2 regions of the Streptomyces sp. NPDC042371 genome follow, and region 1 is predicted to be linked to the other one. Evidence: riboswitches for the same ligand, from Rfam matches in the RefSeq annotation. Region 1 holds a riboswitch; the other holds the start of a gene.

Evidence for each region. A riboswitch is a leader RNA that binds a small molecule or an ion and turns the genes downstream of it on or off. The one in region 1 is predicted to bind cobalamin.
Region 2: another riboswitch for cobalamin. It lies ahead of AC068B_RS01885 (prenyltransferase/squalene oxidase repeat-containing protein); the one in region 1 lies ahead of AC068B_RS06445 (ribonucleoside-diphosphate reductase subunit alpha).

Annotation. Positions count from the first base shown of each region.
Region 1 is NZ_JBWKAP010000002.1:167,738-170,938, reverse strand. Features, by position in the region: gene AC068B_RS06445 (ribonucleoside-diphosphate reductase subunit alpha) at 1-1,716, opposite strand, end outside; cobalamin riboswitch at 1,848-1,970, opposite strand; gene mctP (monocarboxylate uptake permease MctP) at 2,129-3,201, opposite strand, start outside.
Region 2 is NZ_JBWKAP010000001.1:420,878-424,078, reverse strand. Features, by position in the region: gene AC068B_RS01890 (SCO2322 family protein) at 1-661, opposite strand, end outside; gene AC068B_RS01885 (prenyltransferase/squalene oxidase repeat-containing protein) at 658-1,890, opposite strand; cobalamin riboswitch at 2,014-2,137, opposite strand; gene AC068B_RS01880 (MBL fold metallo-hydrolase) at 2,162-3,201, opposite strand, start outside.

The DNA.
Region 1 (3,201 bases):
GGCGGGCAGGGGACCGTGGCGCTCGGCGAGGTCCGCGGACGCCTCGTAGGAGGCGAGCATGATGCGCTCGGCGATGCGGGTGGACAGGGCGCGCGCCTCGGGGGAGTCGAAGGCCAGCTTCAGCTGGAAGAAGACGTCCTGGAGGCCCATCGCGCCGAGGCCCACGGGGCGCCACTTGGCGTTGGAGCGCCCGGCCTGCTCGGTCGGGTAGAAGTTGATGTCGACGACGCGGTCGAGGAAGGTCACCGCGGTGCGGACGGTCTCGTCGAGCCGCTCCCAGTCGATGTCCTGCGTGGCCGGGTCGACGAAGGCGCCGAGGTTCACCGAGCCGAGGTTGCAGACGGCGGTCTCCCCGTCGTCCGTCACCTCCAGGATCTCCGTGCAGAGGTTGGAGGAGTGCACGGTGTGGCCGGGCTCCGCCGTCTGGTTGGCGGTGCGGTTGGCCGCGTCCTTGAAGGTCATCCAGCCGTTGCCGGTCTGCGCGAGGGTGCGCATCATGCGGCCGTAGAGGTCCCGGGCCGACATGGTCTTCTTGGCGAGCCCGGCGGCCTCGGCCTTGCGGTAGGCGGCGTCGAACTCCTCGCCCCACAGGTCGACGAGCTCGGGCACGTCGGCCGGTGAGAACAGCGACCACTCCTGGTCGGTGGCGACGCGGCGCATGAACTCGTCGGGGATCCAGTGCGCGAGGTTGAGGTTGTGCGTGCGGCGCGCGTCCTCACCGGTGTTGTCGCGCAGCTCCAGGAACTCCTCGATGTCGGAGTGCCAGGTCTCCAGGTAGACGGCGGCCGCGCCCTTGCGCCGACCGCCCTGGTTCACGGCGGCGACGGAGGCGTCCAGGGTCTTCAGGAACGGCACGATGCCGTTGGAGTGCCCGTTCGTGCCGCGGATGAGGGAGCCGCGGGAACGGATGCGGGAGTAGGAGAGCCCGATGCCGCCCGCGTGCTTGGAGAGCCGCGCGACCTGGTGGTAGCGGTCGTAGATGGAGTCGAGCTCGTCCAGCGGTGAGTCGAGGAGGTAGCAGGACGACATCTGCGGGTGGCGGGTGCCGGAGTTGAAGAGCGTCGGCGAGGACGGCAGGTAGTCCAGTCGGCTCATCAGGCCGTACAGCGCGGCGACTTCGTCGAGGGCGCGGGCGCTCTCGTCCTCCGCAAGACCGGCCGCCACGCGCAGCATGAAGTGCTGCGGGGTCTCGATGACCTGGCGGGTGATCGGGTGGCGCAGCAGGTAGCGGCTGTGCAGGGTGCGCAGGCCGAAGTAGCCGAAGCGGAAGTCGGCGCCGTCGGCGAGCGCGGTGTCCACGAGCGCGTCGAGCCGGGCCGCGTGGGCGCCCACGAAGTCGGCGGTGCGGTCGGCGATCAGGCCCTCGCGGTGGCCGACGACGATCGACTCGGTGAAGGAGCGCACGCCCTGGGAGGCGGCCTCGGCGGCGATGGAGAGGGTGAGCAGCCTGGCCGCGAGCTTCGAGTACGTGGGGTCCTCGGAGATGAGCCCCGCGGCCGCCTCGGTCGCGAGCGTCCGGAGCTCCGCCTCGTCGGCCCTGGCCGAACGGCCGCGCAGCGCCGCGGCGGCGACCCGGCCGGGATCGGCGTCGGGAAGGTCGGCGGTGAGGTCGGTCAGGGTGCGCAGCAGCGCGGTCCCTGGCGCGTCGGTACCCTCGGTGCTGTCGATGGGCTGCGGTGACAGCGCTGACGCAGGTTCGGCAGGCGCGATGGTCACGTGGAGCTCTCCCTCGCTCGGCTCTGGGCCTGGGGGAGGGGATGGCACACACGGGCGCACCCGGGCAGGGCGGCGTACCGCGTCCACCGGCCCATTCCACGAGGCCCGGACGGTCGGCACCCGGGTCGGTCGACACGGGTGCACTGCCGGCAGGTCTTCGGACTCCGCGTACGACAAATGCGTACACGTCTACCGTTGCGGGACAGTTCCGGACTTGCACCGGATTCCCCTGCGGCGACAGCGAGCACGAGCATACATCTTGTGTTGGCTTACTGAAGCAGGCCCACATCTTGTGTCGGATCGCAGAGCTGTACGACGAAGGGCCGCCGGTTTCCCGGCGGCCCTTCGTCGTACGCTGTGCCGTGCGGCAGACGTGCGGCAGACGTACGGCAGACGTGCGGCAGCGGTCGGCTCAGTGGCCGGAGCCCGCTGTCGCCTTCGGCAGTTCCTCCATGACACCGGCGTCACCGGCGTCCGCCGTGTAGTCCTCCGGAGACGTCTCGTCGACGCCGTCGGGGGCCTTCAGCGCCTTCAGGGCGAAGGTGAGGACCACGGTCACGACCACGTTCAGGACGAACGCGGTGAGGCCGATGTAGCCGATCTCGCCGATGCCGGGGATCTCGTCGGACGAGCCGCCGAAGTGCTTCTGCGTGGGCGACGCGACGCCGTACGCGGCGACCGTGCCGTAGACCATGCCGACCGCCCAGCCCGCAAGCAGCGCCCAGCGGTGGAACCACCGCGTGAACAGGCCGCCGACCAGGGCGGGCATCGTCTGCAGGATCCAGATGCCGCCGAGCAGCTGGAAGTTGATCGCTACCGTCTTGTCCATGGTGAGGACGAAGGCGAGCGCGCCCACCTTCACCAGGAGCGAGACCAGCTTGGAGACCTTGAACTCCTGTGCGGGTGTCGCGTCCGGCTTGAGGAAGTCCTTGTAGATGTTCCGCGTGAAGAGGTTCGCGGCCGCGATCGACATGATCGCCGCGGGCACGAGCGCGCCGATGCCGATGGCGGCGAAGGCGACGCCGGTGAACCAGTCGGGGAACATGTTCTCGAACAGTTGCGGGATCGCCAGCTGCCCGTTCTCGACCTTGACCCCGGCCGCGATCGCCATGAAGCCGAGCAGCGCGAGCAGGCCCAGCATCAGCGAGTAGAGCGGCAGGATCGTGGTGTTGCGGCGGATCACGTTGCGGCTCTTGGAGGAGAGCGTCGCCGTGATCGAGTGCGGGTACATGAACAGCGCGAGCGCGGAGCCGAGCGCGAGCGTGGCGTAGGTCCACTGCCCCGTCTCGCCCGGTGCGAGACCCGCGACGGGCTTGCCCGCCGCGTCGTTCGCCGCTGAGAACTTCTCGTTCGCGGCCTGGAAGATCTCGTCGAAGCCGCCGAGCTTGATCGGGATGTAGATGATCGCGACGGCGATGACGAGATAGATCAGACCGTCCTTCACGAACGCGATCAGCGCGGGCGCGCGCAGACCCGACGAGTAGG
Region 2 (3,201 bases), on a different contig from region 1:
GGGCCTGCCAGATACCGGCACCGCCGAGCAGCGCGACGGCGGCGATTCCGGCGATCAGGCCCACGGAGGGCCCGCCGTCGCCGTCGTCGGCGTTCGCCTGCGCCTCGGTGGTCACGGTCTCCTTGCCGCTCGGGTCCCCGTCGCCGGAGACCTGCTCGCCGCAGCCCGACTTCGGGTAGTCCTCGATGGCGCACAGCAGCGCCTTGTTGTCGTAGCGCAGCGGCTTGGCGACGGCGGCGAGGGCCTCCGCGCTGGTGGCGTCCTCGGCGACCTGCGCGCAGGCGGTGCGCGGCTTCGGCGGCCGCTCGCCGCCGGGGGCGTCGCCCGCCGTGCCGAAGTCGACGACGAGGCCGACGCGCTTGCGGCCGTCCTTCGCCGGGGTGTCCTTGCAGAGGTCCGCGAAGTCGGCGGGGCCGCGGGGCTTCGCGGAGTCCTTCGAGTCGTCGGAGACCGAGAAGCGGAAGCCCTGCACGTCGCCGTCGTCGGGGGTCGCGGTGCCCGGCCCCTGGGTGGCGTACGTCCACTGCTCGCCGTCCCGCTCCCAGAACGACCAGTAGCGGTAACCGGCGGCCTGGGCGGGCGCGGCGGCGAGGACACTCAGCAGCGCGGCGAGGAACGCCACGGCTGCCGGGCGGCCGCGCCGCACACGGCCCCGCGTCACGGCTGCTTCTTCTTGCGGTTGCCGCTGTACAGGAAGCCGATGCCGATGCCCGCGACCATGCCGACGCCGATGATCCACCAGACGCTGACGCCGCCGTCGTCGTCCTTCTCGTCCGCGTCCGAAGCGGACGGGGACTTCGAGGCGGTCTCCGGGGCCGGGCCCGTGGCGTTCAGCTGCTTGACGAGGTCGGCGCCGCCGAAGTCGCGCGGGTCCATGCCTGCCGCGTGCGCGGCGAAGATCAGCTGGGAGTAGGCGGCGGGGCCCGACTGCTTCGCCCAGTCCGCGGAGTTCTTCGCGAGCCAGTCGGCGGACGCCTTGGCCCGCTCGCTCTGTCCGGCGGCGGCGAGGGCGAGCACGGAGTCGGCCGTGTTGCCGAAGTCCGGCTGGTCCGTGGAGCCCGGCATCGACGACATCAGGTGGTCGTCGGTCTTGCCGAGGGTGTCGAGCAGATAGCCCACGCCGTTGCCCGCGGCCTGCGCGGCGGTGTCCGGCTTCGCGCACTTGGGCGCGGCGGTCTCGGACTTCTTGGGCGCGGAGACGACGAGGCCCTTGCCGAGGCTGCCGAGGACACCGGCCGCGGTGGCGTCGGCGTTCGGCGAGAGCTTGCCGGACTTGGCGTCGGCGAGACCGAACGCGCCGCCGTCCTTGTCGCAGTCCATGGCGAGCTTCGGCAGCGCGTCGTAGGCGGACTTGCCGTCCTGGGACTTCATCGCCGCCGGGTTCTGGCCCGCCGCGACGAGCGCGCCGACCACGATGCCGGTGGAGTTCGCGTCGCTGGGCAGCCCCGGGTTGTAGCCCCAGCCGCCGTCCTTGTTCTGTACGGACTTCAGCCAGTCGACGCTCTTCTTGACCGTCTTGTCCTGCTTGCCGAGCGCGGCGAGGGCCTGCACGGCGGCGGCGGTGGAGTTGCTGTCGACCGCCGTCTTGGAGTTGCAGGGCTCGGTGGCGTCCGCGCGGTACGCCGCGAAGCCGCCGCTCGCGCACTGCTGGCCGGTGAGCCAGTCCACCGCCTTCGTGGCGGGCACGACGCCCTCGGTGTCCTGGGCGAGCAGGGCGTACGACTGGCGGAAGACGCCGTCGAACTTGGGGTCGGTCTTGCCGTAGAGGCCCGAGGGGAGCGCGGCCGAGGGCGACGGCTTCGCGTCGTCCGCGAAGGCGGCCGGTGCCGCGGCCGAGCCGAACACGGCGACGGCGGCGGCCAGGACCGCTGCGCTGCGACGAACGTTCATGATGGGGCGGGTTGCCTCTCCCTGCGGGGAGCGGGGCGGCACGGACCGTGCGAGCACGGCTACCGGGCGGCTCCGGCTCCGTATACCTCGACGGTGCCGCTCATCGGGGGTCCCGATGAAGCGAGCCGGTCACGTTCCGCGCCGGGCATTCCGGCTCGCCACGCTCAGTGGCACACGGCTGCGGGTCAGCGCCGGATTCGCACCGGCTTCCCCCTTGGCGGACGTGAGGACGACGCGCTCACTCTACCGGCCGGTCCGCGCGCCTTCCGGGTCACACCGCCACGAAGGTGACCGGGTCGCTGCCCGGCACGGCCTCCGCGCGCCCCAGCTTGACCAGGCGCCGCACATGGGCCTCGGCCTCCGAGACGGCGATGGTGCGCGAGCCGTAGGGGATCTCGGCCCAGGGGCGGTTCCACTCCATGCGCTCGGCGATCTGCCAGGGGGTGAGGGGCTCGGCGAGCAGGGTGAGGAGTCCGGTCAGGCGCTCCTCGTGGTGGGTCAGGAGCTCGTGGACGCGGGCGGGCGCGTCGGTGAACGTGCGCTGGTGGGCGGGCAGGACCTCCGCGGGGTCGAGGCGGCCGACGCGCTCCAGGGAGTCCAGGTAGTCCCCGAGGGGGTCGGTGACGGTCTCCGACTCGGGGTCCTCGTACAGGCCGATGTGCGGGGTGATGCCGGGCAGCAGGTGGTCGCCGGAGAAGAGGCGGCCGTTGCCGCGCAGGCCCGCCGGATGGTCCTCCTCCAGGTGGAGGCAGACGTGGCCGGGCGTGTGGCCGGGGGTCCAGATCGCGCGCAGGCGGCGGCCGGGCAGGGCGAGGAGCTCGCCGGGGGTGATGGAGCGGTCGGGGAGGGCGGGGGCGAGGCCGGGAAGCTTGCGGGGGCGGCCCTCGTCGCGGGCCAGGATCAGCGGGGCGAGGTGGTCGGCGGGCGCGCCCGCGGCGGTGAGCTTGTCCACCAGGTACGCGTACCAGCGGTCCGGCGGGTTCGAGCGGGTGCGGCGGACCACGGACGCGTCCGCGTCGTGCATGGCGAGCCACGCCCCTGAGGCGTCCCTGACCTTGCCGGAGAGGCCGTGGTGGTCGGGGTGGTGGTGCGTGATGACGACGCCGTGCACGTCGGCGACCGCGACGCCGCAGGTGGCGAGCCCGGCGGTGAGGGTGTCCCAGGACGCCGGGTCGTCCCAGCCGGTGTCGACGAGGACCGGTCCCGCGTCGGTGTCCAGGAGGTGGACGAGGGTGAAGCCGAGGGGGTTGTCGGGGATCGGGACCTTGATGCTCCAGACGCCGCCGCCGTGCTCGATCACCGGCGGGTCCG